DNA from 3 places in the Staphylococcus sp. SA22 genome. Region 2 is predicted to be linked to each of the others. Evidence: predicted binding sites of a transcription regulator. Region 2 holds the regulator's gene; each other region holds the start of a gene.

Region 1 (4,965 bases), on a different contig from region 2:
TTCTTTCAAGTGGACAAGTAAATTACCAGTTTGAATTCTTGGATTACCCATTGAAAAACCTTCAAATAATCTTGGATCATGATTGTTAATGAAAACATAATCTTTCACTTCTGCAATAATATTCGATACTTGATATTGTTGTAATCCTTGAATAATATTTTGTGCGATGCCTAAATCTAAAATTTCATGGCAAGTTTTGAAGTTTTTATCTTTAGGGTGATGTACGTAAGCGCCATTAAAATTAACAATTGGTGTCGTTAAATTTAATTCATGATAATACATTTGACTTGCACGATAAGGTCTGCCAGTCGCAATCATAATTTGGTGTCCACGTTGTTGTAATTCATTTAATACTTGTTTAGTATATGATGAAATTTCTTTGTTATCGTTTAATAATGTTCCGTCTAAGTCTAGACATATTAAATGTGGTTGCATATCTCTCTCCTCATAAGTTGCTTAGTTCATATAGATACATCATAGCATTTTATTGGCGTTTTGTCGGATATTTGATATATTATGAATAATATGACATTAAAGAGGTGATATGGATGGAAGAGGCATTGAAAGATAGTATCTTAGGTGCATTAGAAATGGTAATTGACCCTGAATTAGGAATTGATATCGTTAATTTAGGTTTAGTATACAAAGTAAATGTTGATGATGAAGGCGTATGTACAGTTGATATGACTTTAACATCAATGGGATGTCCAATGGGACCTCAAATTATTGATCAAGTTAAAACAGTATTAGCAGAGATTCCTGAAATTCAGGATACTGAAGTGAATATCGTATGGAGTCCACCTTGGACAAAAGATATGATGTCACGTTACGCTAAGATTGCACTTGGTGTGAGCTAACATAAACTTGTATTGCTTGTAGAAATTGGAAATCCAATTGGGGCTCCGCGTCCAACTTGCATTGCTTGTAGAATTTCTTTTCGAAATTCTCTGTGTTGGGGCCCACTCCCCAACTCGCATTGCTTGTAGAATCTCTTTTCGAAATTCTCTGTGTTGGGGCCCCGCAGTCAATATAACATTGTAGAGTATAATTCATTGTGAATAAGCTCCCTTCAAAGTAGACATTGAAAAATGAAAATTTTGAAGGGAGCCTTATTTACGTTCTAGGTTCTGATTTTATTTTGAAAATTTATATTTAACTTGTTTCAAAAAATATGAACTAAGACAGTGACACGCACTTCTAAGAGTGCACAATTCATTTCCTAGTTGAATATTTTCTTTAAAATTTCTATAATAAATTGAATTTATATTACAGTTATATTACAATACATAATACTTCATAGTTTTTAAGTTGCCGAGTTGCATTACAAATTGGATTTCGAAATAAGAATCATCATTGGTAATTTTTTAATTTAACAGTATTTTAGTCAATATGATTTTGATGATGTCGTAATTCAATAATATACATATGCATTTCAATATTCTTTTAAACAGCATAACTAAATTTAATTAAGCATCTAAGAAGAACAGTTTTAAAAGGGAAGAATGCAAAAATGAACAAAACAAAGGGTTTTACAAAATATAAGAAAATGATATATATGCCAGGGCTCGATGGTTTGAGGGCAATCGCTGTTCTAGGAATTATTATTTACCACTTAAATAAGCAATGGTTGACAGGTGGCTTTTTAGGTGTAGATACATTTTTTGTGATCTCTGGTTATTTAATTACAAGCTTATTACTCAAAGAGTATGATGACACGGGTATCATTAAATTGAAAAGCTTTTGGATACGTCGTTTAAAACGTTTATTACCAGCAGTCATAGTTTTATTAATGGTTGTAGGGACAGCAACCTTATTATTAAAATCAGAAAATATCATTAGGGTTAAACATGATATTATTGCTGCGATATTTTATGTATCAAACTGGTGGTATATAGCAAAAGATGTTAATTATTTTGAGCAATTTTCATTTATGCCATTAAAGCATTTATGGTCTTTAGCAATTGAAGAACAGTATTACATATTTTTCCCAGTTATTTTGGTTACATTATTGTTAACAATTAAAAAGCGATACAAAATAGGATTTATTTTTTGGGGAGTATCTATAATTTCTTTAGGGTTAATGATGTTTATCTACAGTATTAATGGGGATCATTCACGAGTGTATTTTGGAACAGATACAAGATTACAGACATTGTTACTGGGTGTTATTTTAGCTTTTTTATGGCCACCGTTTAAATTGAAAAATGATCCACCTAAAGTTGTAAAATATATTATTGATAGCATAGGTAGTTTATCATTTATAGTACTTATATTATTATTTTTCATTATTAATGATGAGACGAATTGGATATATGATGGTGGTTTTTATTTAATATCCATATTAACGTTATTCATTATTGCCAGTGTCGTTCATCCATCTACATGGATAGCGAAGATATTTTCAAATCCAGTGTTAGTATTTATCGGGAAAAGGTCTTACAGTTTATATTTATGGCATTTTGCAGTAATTAGTTTCGTACATAGTTACTATGTAGACGGACAGATACCTGTATATGTGTACTTTATAGATATAAGTTTTACAATTATATTTGCAGAGCTATCATATCGCTTTATAGAAACTCCATTTAGAAAAGAAGGTATTAAAGCTTTAAATTGGCGACCTTCTTATATACCACAATTTATAAGAATGGCAATTGTAGTAACCTTGTTAATTCCATTTATGTTGATTTTAGTAGGTGCATTCAATAAATATGGTAAAGACATTATAGGAGAAAAAGCGAATAGCTTTGATACCACTATTGAAGATAATTATTTAATGCGGATAGCACCAATTGATAACATTCACATTGATGGCTTAGTAAGTGAGAAGAAAAAGGAATCTTCCGACGTATATAATAATATTAAACCTCTTTTAATCGGTGATTCAGTAATGGTTGATATCGGTGAGTCATTTAAGTCATCAGTTCCTAAGTCTAGAATTGATGGAAAAGTAGGGCGTCAATTGTATCAAACCTTACCTTTAGTTAAAGCGAATTATTCACAATATAAAAAATCATCTGATCAAGTCGTATTAGAATTAGGTACAAATGGCGACTTTACTGTCAAACAGCTCGACGATTTACTTAATCAATTTGGAAAAGCCAAGATTTATTTAGTTAATACACGTGTTCCAAGAATTTATGAGGCAAATGTAAATCGATTATTAGCTGACGCGGCGAAACGAAAGTCCAATGTCACATTAATTGATTGGTATAAGCGATCACAAGGACATAGTGAATATTTTGCACCAGACGGTGTACATTTAGAGTACAAAGGAGTCCTAGCTTTAAAAGATGAAATATTAAAAGCACTTAAAAAGAAATAACATATGTTTAATAAGTCTAGTTAATGTGTAACGTAACATTAGCTAGATTTTTTTAATTCAAAAATTTATTTACAAATATTAGGAAATTTAAGTGTAAAAGAGTTGATAAATGATTATATTGGGACTATAATATAACTAAGGTCAAAGAAAGTCAAAGTCAAAATTGCAACTTGACCAACTCTACAAATTAGAGGTGAAATTAATGGATATAAATAAAATGACATATGCAGTTCAAAGTGCTTTGCAACAAGCAGTTGAACTGAGTCAGCAACATAAATTACAAAATATAGAAATTGAGGCAATTTTAAGCGCTGCCTTAAATGAAAGTGAAAGCTTATATAAAAGTATTTTAGAACGAGCAAATATTGAGGTAGATCAATTAAACAAAGCTTATGAAGACAAACTAAACACCTATGCATCTGTAGAAGGTGACAATATACAATATGGTCAATATATTAGCCAACAAGCAAACCAATTGATAACTAAGGCTGAATCATACATGAAAGAATATGAAGATGAATATATTTCAATGGAGCATATTTTACGTTCGGCAATGGACATTGATCAAACAACAAAACATTATATAAATAATAAAGTAGAAGTTATCAAAGAAATTATTAAAAAAGTAAGAGGGGGAAATCACGTGACATCACAAAATCCAGAAGTTAATTACGAAGCATTAGCTAAATATGGCCGCGACTTAGTAGAAGAAGTTAGACAAGGTAAAATGGATCCTGTTATAGGAAGAGATGAAGAAATTCGAAATACGATTCGTATTTTAAGTCGTAAAACTAAAAACAACCCTGTGCTCATTGGTGAACCTGGTGTTGGTAAAACTGCAATTGTTGAAGGATTAGCGCAGCGTATAGTTAAGAAAGATGTGCCAGAATCATTATTAGATAAAACTGTTTTTGAGTTAGATTTAAGCGCATTAGTAGCGGGCGCTAAATATCGTGGTGAATTTGAAGAGAGATTAAAAGCAGTCCTAAAAGAAGTTAAAGAGTCTGATGGTAGAATTATATTATTTATTGATGAAATCCATATGCTTGTAGGTGCTGGTAAAACAGATGGTGCCATGGATGCAGGCAACATGCTAAAACCAATGTTAGCACGAGGAGAGTTACATTGTATTGGTGCAACAACTTTAAATGAATATCGAGAATATATTGAAAAAGATTCGGCATTAGAGCGTCGTTTCCAAAAAGTAGCAGTTAGTGAGCCTGATGTTGAAGATACAATTTCAATTTTACGTGGTTTAAAAGAACGATATGAAGTGTATCATGGTGTGCGTATTCAAGATAGAGCCTTAGTTGCTGCCGCTGAATTGTCTGATCGTTACATCACTGATCGTTTTTTACCAGATAAAGCGATTGATTTAGTTGACCAAGCATGTGCAACAATTCGTACGGAAATGGGATCAAATCCAACTGAATTGGATCAAGTTAATAGACGTGTTATGCAATTAGAAATTGAAGAAAGCGCACTTAAAAATGAATCTGACAATGCGAGCAAACAGAGATTACAAGAACTACAAGAAGAGCTTGCCAATGAAAAAGAGAAACAAGCAGCACTTCAATCTCGTGTAGAATCAGAAAAAGAAAAAATAGCAAATTTACAAGGAAAACGTGCGCAACTAGATG
Region 2 (4,965 bases):
GTGCTTTAGTAATATTTAAATCTAGATTTGCAAAAACTCTTGCTGCAACACCTTCATTTTCACGAATCAAGCCTAATAAAATATGTTCCGTTCCAACAAAATTGTGATGTAATTTTCTAGCTTCATCCATCGATAATTCAATGACTTTTTTAGCTCTAGGTGTATAATGCAATGTACCAACATGATCTTGACCATGTCCAATTAATTTTTCAACTTCTTCAATTACTTTATCTTCAGTGATATTAAAACTTTCTAATACTTTTGCAGCAATTCCTTCAGGTTCTTTCATTAACCCCAATAATAGGTGTTCTGTTCCTATATTTGAATGATTTAAACGAATTGCTTCTTCTTGTGCATGTGCTAATACGCGCTGTGCACGTTCAGTTAATCTACCAAATAACATAAATAATGACCTCCTACTTTATATGTTCTCTTAGTATATCTGCTCGTTTTTCTTTTACAGATTTGTCATCTTCTTCATCTAATAAAAATGGTGTCTGTATAGCTACCATCAATTCATTAAATTTAAAGTTTTGTAATTCAATGTAATTTAAATCTATACCAAGTTTAACTTCGCTTAATCTATAAGAAGCCTCTTCCATAGTTATCATTCTACAGTTTTGTAAAATACCTAGCGAGCGAAAAACACGGTCTTGTGTTTCTAATTGATTATAAGTGTCTAACTTTTGTCGTATTTGTTTTTCTTCATGAATGATTTGATTAACAACTTCTGTTAATGTTTCTATGATTTCTAACTCAGATTTACCAAGTGTAAGTTGGTTGGATACTTGATAAGTATGTCCATAAACTTGCGAACCTTCACCGTAAATACCTCTGATTGTATATCCAAAACGATTAATGGTTTGAGCAATCCGTGTCATTCTTTTCATAATAGATAGACCTGGTAAATGTAGCATCACGCTTGCTCTCATACCAGTACCTATATTGGTAGGACATGTAGTTAAATAACCAAGTTGTTCATCATAACTTATATCAAGGCTTCGATCTAATTCATCATCAATTGATGAAGCTTGATTATATAAAGCCTGTAATGTCGTGTCAGTTCCCATAGCTTGAATACGAATATGATCCTCTTCATTTATCATGACACTTAAAGATTCATCATCATTCACTAATACTGCGGCTGCTGGTTGTTTTATTAGTTCAGGACTAATCAAATGCTTTGCAACCATTTTCATTTTACTTTGTTGATCCATTTGATCAAGACGCATTAATTCAAAATTTGGCAAGGCATCTTGTACCTCATTTATAACTCTAAATCCATCATTTTCAGTAGCATACATTAGTGGATGCACATGATTTTCTAAATTACGCGCTAACCGAATTCTAGAAGACATAACAATTGGTGTTTCTTCATTACTTTTCATCCATTGGCTGATATTATCATGAATATTATGCGTCATCATGTTGCACCTCACTCTCAGCTTTTAGTGCTTTAATTTCATCTCTAACAATGGCTGCTTCCTCAAAATCTTGGATTTCAATAAGTTTTTTTAAATATTCATTCTTTTCTTCAATTTTTCGCTTTAAAGCTATCTTTTTATGTGAAGAATGTGGTGTCTTTCCAACGTGCTCAAATTGTCCACCTTGAACTCTGCGGACGATATCAATGATGTCATCTTTAAATGTTGCATAACAATTAGCACACCCAAATTTACCAACATGTGCAATATCTTTCAAAGTCATATGACATGATGGGCAACGTTTTTCTTCTTTAAACGCTACTTCTTGAAAATTAATGCCATGTTTCGTAGCTAAATGTTGTAAAATTTGCTTAACAACAAATGCTTCTTCGAAATTATCTTGATGTTCTTGATATTCAGGTTGTTCATTAGCTTGATTCCACGGATGGTGCCCCTCAGCACAAGTTTGACACACCATTTTTTCTTCTGTTTTATTTTTACTTGTAACTTTAACTTTTAATTCCGCTTCATTAAGTTGACAATTTTCACAAAGCACTTCAACACCTCATTTCATTTAGTAATAATTTATAACAGGTAACAAACGTTTTAAAATATTTGCTCTAATAATATCTCTAGAAACCATATCCATTGATAGCGTTTCTCTATCAATAACTGCTTGAATCATTTTAGCTTCACGTTCATTTATTAACATTTTATCTAAAAGCCCATCAATAATATAATAAGCTTGTTGTTGAGAAATAGAAGGTCCAATCAACTGAAGCAAATGATTAATATAACCTGTTGCATCTTTATTTTCAATTTTAGTGATTCGGATGTAACCACCACCACCACGTTTACTTTCGATTTCATAACCATGTTCATTAGTGAATCGTGTTTTGATTACATAGTTTAATTGTGATGGTACGCAATCAAAACGCTGTGCGATATTCGCTCTCTGAATTTCGACGACATCCTCATTCGACTCTTCAAATAAACGTTTGATGTATTGTTCTATGATGTCAGACATATTGTGCATGTATATCACCCCTTTTTGACCTTCTTTGACTATATTATATGACCTATTTTGACCTTTTTCAATTAATTTGTTTTTATATTTTCAAAAATTTATGATGTTAGCCCTTCCATTTTATTGTATGATAGATTGTAGAAAAAACTAAAGGAATGAGAAATATATGCATATTCTAATTGGGATTATCGGAATTATCTTCTTTTTGGCACTTGCGTTTCTATTTAGCTCAGACAGGAAAAATATTCGCTGGAAATATGTAGGAATTTTACTTGCAATTCAGCTTATCTTTGCATTTATCTTGCTTAAAACTACAATGGGAATCAAGGTTATTGGTGGTATTTCAAACGGTTTTAACTACTTATTATTAAAAGCTGCAGATGGTGTTAACTTTGTATTCGGTGGTATTCAATATATCGATCCTAAGCAACCACCATTCTTCTTCAGTGTATTATTACCTATCGTATTTATTTCAGCGATTATCGGTATCCTTCAATACACAAAGATTTTACCTTTAATCATTAATGTTTTAGGATTCTTAATTTCTAAAATTAATGGTATGGGACGTTTAGAATCATACAATGCAGTTGCTGCAGCAATTTTGGGACAATCTGAAGTATTTATTTCAATTAAAAAACAATTACCATACATACCTAAGCAACGTTTATACACATTAACAGCTTCAGCAATGTCGACTGTTTCTGCTTCAATTATCGGTGCATACTTTACCTTAATTGAACCTAAATATGTTGTAACGGCTGTTGTCTTAAACTTATTTGGTGGTTTCATCATCGCTTCAATTATTAACCCTTATAAAGTTAATGAAGAAGATGACAAATTATTAGTTGAAGAAACTGAAGAAAGACAACAATCATTCTTCGAAATGCTAGGAGAATATATTTTAGATGGATTTAAAGTAGCTGTCATTGTAGGCGCAATGTTAATCGGATACATTGCCATTATCGCTCTATTAAATGGAATTGTAAGCAATATCTTTAGTACAGTTTCAGGTGGCGCTATTTCTTGGGATTTCCAAACATTAATTGGTTTTGTCTTTGCACCATTTGCATTCTTAGTCGGTGTGCCTTGGCAAGATGCAGTTCAAGCCGGTTCAGTTATGGCGACAAAACTATTATCTAACGAATTTGTAGCAATGCAAGCACTTGGTAAACTTAGTGATTTATCTGAACACGCAAAAGGTGTTACATCTGTATTCTTAGTATCATTTGCTAACTTTAGCTCTATTGGTATTATTTCAGGTGCGATTAAATCACTTAATGACAAAAAAGGAGATACAGTTGCCCGCTTTGGTTTGAAATTATTATTCGGTGCAACACTAGTATCTTTCATTTCAGCTGCAATCGCTGGATTCTTTATTTAACAAATACATCAACATCGAATTAACCCCTTCAAAATTTTGACTATTCTCAGTCTCTTTGAAGGGGTTTTTTCTTATGTATATCTTTATTTTCTATCATTTTTAATTTTGACATAAAAAATAACTCCTCCAAAGCTAAGTTTGAAGGAGTTATTTTCTTCTCAACAAATCTATAAATATCAATAATTCGTTGATTTAGCATACATTAAGCTATGCTTTTTTTACAATATGATTAATAAAGTAATCAGTTACTCTATAGTCATCTGTTAATTCAGGATGGAATGATACGCCTAAATATTTACCTTGCTGGACAGCTACAATTTTCTCATTAACCTTACATAGGATATCTACGCCTTGACCTACTTTTTCAATATGTGGCGCTCTTATAAAGACACCTTCAATATCTGTAGCGATACCTTTAATATCTAATTCTGTTTCAAAGCTGTCAACTTGTCTACCGAATGAGTTTCGTTGTACAGTAATATTCAACTTGTTAAGGTATCCTTCTTCACCAACTATATCTTGCGCTAGAACTATTAATCCTGCGCATGTACCAAACATAGGTAAAGTTGAATTTTGTAAAGCCTCTTTAAATCCATATAAATTCATTAATCGACGTAACGTTGTAGACTCGCCACCAGGTAATATTAAGCCCTCGATTTCTTCTAATTGTTCAACTTTTTTAACTGCAATACCTTCATGACCACTTAATTCAATATGTCTAATATGTTCACGTACTGCACCTTGTAATGCTAATACACCTATTTTCATATCTTACCAACCACGCTCTTGCATACGTTCTTCTAATGATAATTGATTGATATCTAAACCTTTCATAGCAGTGCCAAGTTCACTTGCTAATCTTCCAATTAGTTCATAGTCTTGGTAATGTGTTGTTGCTTGAACAATTGCTTTAGCAAATTTTTCTGGATCTTCTGATTTAAAAATACCTGATCCAACGAATACACCGTCGGCACCTAATTCCATCATTAAAGCAGCATCTTGAGGAGTCGCAACGCCACCAGCTGCAAAGTTAACTACCGGTAAACGACCATTGTCTTTAATTTGTTTTAAAATTTCATAAGGCGCACCGATATCTTTCGCAAAAGTCATAATCTCATCATCATTCATTACAG
Region 3 (4,965 bases), on a different contig from region 2:
TTTAAGACCTTTAACAGGATTAGACAAAGACGTTTATAATTATGTTATGAAATGGAAAGAGACAGAGATTTTCTTTGAAAAATTAACTGATTTGTTAGATTTTATGATACCCGGGTATAAAAAAGAAGGGAAATCTCAATTAGTAATTGCCATCGGTTGTACGGGTGGACAACATAGATCTGTAGCATTAGCAGAACGACTAGGTAATTATCTAAATGAAGTATTTGAATATAATGTTTATGTGCATCATAGGGACGCACATATTGAAAGTGGCGAGAAAAAATGAGACAAATAAAAGTTGTACTTATCGGTGGTGGCACTGGCTTATCAGTCATGGCTAGGGGATTAAGAGAATTCCCAATTGATATTACAGCGATTGTAACAGTTGCTGATAATGGTGGGAGTACAGGGAAAATCAGAGATGAAATGGATATACCAGCACCAGGAGACATCAGAAATGTGATTGCAGCTTTAAGTGATTCTGAGTCAGTTTTAAGCCAACTTTTTCAGTATCGTTTTGAAGAAAATCAAATTAGCGGTCACTCGTTAGGTAATTTATTAATCGCAGGTATGACTAATATTACGAATGATTTCGGACATGCCATTAAAGCATTAAGTAAAATTTTAAATATTAAAGGTAGAGTCATTCCATCTACAAATACAAGTGTGCAATTAAATGCTGTTATGGAAGATGGAGAAATTGTTTTTGGAGAAACAAATATTCCCAAAAAACATAAAAAAATTGATCGTGTGTTTTTAGAACCTAACGATGTGCAACCAATGGAAGAAGCAATTGATGCTTTAAGGGAAGCAGATTTAATCGTTCTTGGACCAGGGTCATTATATACGAGCGTTATTTCTAACTTATGTGTCAATGGTATTTCAGATGCGTTAATTCATTCTGATGCGCCTAAGCTATATGTATCTAATGTGATGACGCAACCTGGGGAAACAGATGGTTATAGCGTGAAAGATCATATCGACGCGATTCATAGACAAGCTGGACAACCGTTTATTGATTATGTCATTTGTAGTACTCAAACTTTCAATCCTCAAGTTTTGAAAAAATATGAAGAAAAACATTCTAAACCAGTTGAAGTTAATAAGGCTGAACTTGAAAAAGAAAGCATAAATGTAAAAACATCTTCTAATTTAGTTGAAATTTCTGAAAATCATTTAGTAAGACATAATACTAAAGTGTTATCGACAATGATTTATGACATAGCTTTAGAATTAATTAGTACTATTCCTTTCGTACCAAGTGATAAACGTAAATAATATAGAACGTAATCATATTATGATATGATAATAGAGCTGTGTAAAAAAATGAAAATAGACAGTGGTTCTAAGGTGAATCATGTTTTAAATAAGAAAGGAATGACTGTACGATGAGCTTTGCATCAGAAATGAAAAATGAATTAACTAGAATAGACGTCGATGAAATGAATGCAAAAGCAGAGCTCAGTGCACTGATTCGAATGAATGGTGCACTTAGTCTTTCAAATCAACAATTTGTTATAAATGTTCAAACGGAAAATGCAACAACGGCAAGACGTATTTATTCGTTGATTAAACGTGTCTTTAATGTGGAAGTTGAAATATTAGTCCGTAAAAAAATGAAACTTAAAAAAAATAATATTTATATTTGTCGTACAAAGATGAAAGCGAAAGAAATTCTTGATGAATTAGGAATTTTAAAAGACGGCATTTTTACGCATGAAATTGATCATTCAATGATTCAAGATGACGAAATGAGACGCAGTTACTTGAGAGGAGCTTTTCTGGCAGGTGGCTCAGTGAATAACCCTGAAACATCTTCGTACCATTTGGAAATTTTTTCTCAAAATGAGAGTCATGCAGAAGGCTTAACAAAACTAATGAATAGTTATGAGTTGAATGCCAAACATTTAGAGCGAAAAAAAGGAAGTATTACGTATTTAAAAGAAGCGGAAAAGATTTCGGATTTTCTTAGTTTGATAGGTGGCTATCAAGCGTTATTAAAATTTGAAGACGTACGTATTGTAAGAGATATGCGTAATTCTGTTAACCGACTCGTTAATTGTGAAACGGCAAATCTAAATAAAACAGTTAGTGCTGCGATGAAACAAGTTGAGAGCATTAAATTGATTGATAAAGAAATTGGTATTGAAAATTTACCAGACAGGTTGAGGGAGATTGCTAGAATTCGAGTAGAACATCAAGAAATTTCGTTGAAAGAGCTTGGAGAAATGGTGTCAACTGGTCCAATTTCAAAATCAGGTGTAAATCATCGATTAAGAAAACTTAATGATTTAGCCGATAAGATTAGAAATGGTGAACAAATAGAATTATAAGTAAGAAGGTGTTTTTGGTAGCGAATTATCAAAAATACCTTTTTTATGATTAAAAAGTGTTTAATGAATAATAGTCGACTAACTATTAAATTGATCTGGAAAGTTTAATGAAGGAAATTCAATAACCAAGCGTTACCTAATTTTCTCATTAAGTAGCATCATATATATCAATTTGGTCGTAAGAAAATACGAATGTGATAATTAATTGAGTCCCTGAAAGTCCCTGATTATAGACAAAAAAATCAGCATAAAAAGAATCCCGACATTGCGGGATTCTCTGTATTGAAAAGTATTGTATTTTATTTAAATGCCTCCTTGAAGGGAATCGAACCCCTATCTTAAGAACCGGAATCTTACGTGTTATCCATTACACCACAAGGAGTAAATATGTTAATCAAATCACTGTACTATCAGAAGTAAAATAAGTACAATCTAAAATAGATATTATCAGTTTACAAAGGAAAGAGACAAGCGTCAATCAATGTAACTATTTAAAGTCAAAGTGTTTGACCAAATTTGACTTAATATGTAAAATAATGAGTAACAGTTATTACAAGGAGGAAATATAGATGAATTTAATTCCTACAGTTATTGAAACAACAAATCGCGGTGAACGTGCATACGATATATACTCACGTTTATTAAAAGACCGTATTATTATGTTAGGTTCACAAATTGATGACAACGTAGCAAATTCAATCGTATCACAGTTATTATTCTTACAAGCACAAGACTCAGAGAAAGATATTTATTTATACATTAATTCACCAGGAGGAAGTGTAACAGCTGGTTTTGCGATTTATGATACAATTCAACACATTAAACCTGATGTTCAAACAATTTGTATCGGTATGGCTGCATCAATGGGATCATTCTTATTAGCAGCTGGTGCTAAAGGTAAACGTTTTGCGTTACCAAATGCAGAAGTAATGATTCACCAACCATTAGGTGGTGCTCAAGGACAAGCAACTGAAATCGAAATTGCTGCAAATCACATTTTAAAAACACGTGAAAAATTAAACCGCATTTTATCAGAGCGTACTGGTCAAAGTATTGAAAAAATACAAAAAGACACAGATCGTGATAACTTCTTAACTGCAGAAGAAGCTAAAGAATATGGCTTAATTGATGAAGTGATGGTACCTGAAACAAAATAATTCAAAGTAAAGAGTAGACTAAGCAGTCTGCTCTTTTTGTATGAGTAAACCAAGGTATAAATAAATTGTCAAAAACATTTCGATTAAAAGCAAAAAATAACGGGTAAAAATGTTTATGAGAATTTAATTAGACACGTTGCGTCTGCGGTTCAACAATCTAAAAAATATAAAGGATGATTTTATGAAAGGCATTGAATTACTTAACAATCCATTTTTAAACAAAGGTACAGCTTTTACTAACGAAGAAAGAAAACAGTTAGGGCTTGAAGGTTTATTACCTGCGAATGTTCGAACTTTAGAACAACAAGCAGAACAATGTTATGAACAATTCAAGGCGAAACAAACCGATTTTGAGAAACGTTTATTTTTAATGGCAATTTTTAATCGTAATCGTACATTGTTTTACAAATTGACTTCAGAGCATTTAGTTGAATTTATGCCAATTATCTATGACCCTGTTATTGCACAATCGATTGAACAATATAATGAGAATTTCAGCAGACCCCAAGATGCAGTATTTTTATCTGTTGATAGACAAGATCAAATTGAACAAGAATTGCGCAACGTTGCAAATGGCAGAGATATTCGATTAATCGTAGTGACAGATGCGGAAGGTATATTAGGTATCGGCGATTGGGGCGTTGATGGTGTAGATATTGCGATAGGAAAATTAATAGTATATACAGCAGCAGCTGGAATAAATCCTTCACAAGTCTTACCTGTATCTTTAGATGTAGGTACTAATAATGAACAATTACTAAAGGATGACCTTTATTTAGGAAATCGTCATAAACGTGTCGATGATGAGACATATTACGCATTTGTAGATAAATTTGTGAGTGCAGTGCGTAAAGAATATCCTAATGCACTATTACATTGGGAAGATTTTGGTAGAGGGCATGCCAAAAATATTTTAGATAAATATGAAGATACGTTACCAACTTTTAATGATGATATTCAAGGTACAGGTATAGTTACATTAGCTGGTGTACTAGGTGCATTAAATATTTCTAAAGTAGATTATACGAATCAGACGTTTTTAGTTTATGGTGGTGGTACAGCTGGTATGGGTATTACCAATATTTTAAAAGATGAACTAATTAAACAGGGTGTTTCAGAAGAAAAAGCAAATCAGCATTTCTATATTATGGATAAACAAGGATTATTGTTTGATGATATGGATGATTTAACTGAAGCGCAACAAGTATTTGCTAAAAATAGGAATGAATTTTCAAATACAGTAAACTGGAAAAATTTAAAAGAAGTAATTGAAAATATTAAGCCTACTGTTTTAATCGGTACATCAACTCAAACAGGTGCATTTACAGAAGATGCAGTAAAAGAGATGTTAAAACATACAGAACGTCCAATGATTTTCCCATTGTCTAATCCTACAAAATTAGCAGAAGCAACTGCACAAGATTTATTAAAATGGACTAACGGAAAAGCATTAATTGGAACTGGTATCCCATATA

The links. The regulator CtsR, encoded in region 2, represses protease genes until heat stress. The targets are predictions, from matches to a motif close to ATGGTCAATAAAGGTCAAACA.
Region 1: clpB (ATP-dependent chaperone ClpB) is a predicted target of CtsR. The motif match lies at 3,463-3,483, and genes of this name have one in related genera.
Region 3: clpP (ATP-dependent Clp endopeptidase proteolytic subunit ClpP) is a predicted target of CtsR. The motif match lies at 2,837-2,857, and genes of this name have one in related genera.

The regions. Positions count from the first base shown of each region.
Region 1 covers NZ_JBSZQY010000002.1:21,652-26,616, reverse strand. Annotated here, with positions in the region: gene ACXQH5_RS02210 (Cof-type HAD-IIB family hydrolase) at 1-435, opposite strand, end outside; gene ACXQH5_RS02205 (metal-sulfur cluster assembly factor) at 549-857, shown strand; gene ACXQH5_RS02200 (acyltransferase family protein) at 1,511-3,325, shown strand; gene clpB (ATP-dependent chaperone ClpB) at 3,528-4,965, shown strand, end outside.
Region 2 covers NZ_JBSZQY010000013.1:2,845-7,809, reverse strand. Annotated here, with positions in the region: gene ACXQH5_RS10725 (ATP-dependent Clp protease ATP-binding subunit) at 1-403, opposite strand, end outside; gene ACXQH5_RS10720 (protein arginine kinase) at 417-1,424, opposite strand; gene ACXQH5_RS10715 (UvrB/UvrC motif-containing protein) at 1,414-1,980, opposite strand; gene ACXQH5_RS10710 (CtsR family transcriptional regulator) at 1,999-2,460, opposite strand; gene ACXQH5_RS10705 (NupC/NupG family nucleoside CNT transporter) at 2,618-3,832, shown strand; gene pdxT (pyridoxal 5'-phosphate synthase glutaminase subunit PdxT) at 4,040-4,600, opposite strand; gene pdxS (pyridoxal 5'-phosphate synthase lyase subunit PdxS) at 4,604-4,965, opposite strand, start outside.
Region 3 covers NZ_JBSZQY010000002.1:150,878-155,842, reverse strand. Annotated here, with positions in the region: gene rapZ (RNase adapter RapZ) at 1-286, shown strand, start outside; gene ACXQH5_RS02915 (YvcK family protein) at 283-1,278, shown strand; gene whiA (DNA-binding protein WhiA) at 1,389-2,333, shown strand; gene clpP (ATP-dependent Clp endopeptidase proteolytic subunit ClpP) at 2,903-3,490, shown strand; gene ACXQH5_RS02900 (malolactic enzyme) at 3,672-4,965, shown strand, end outside.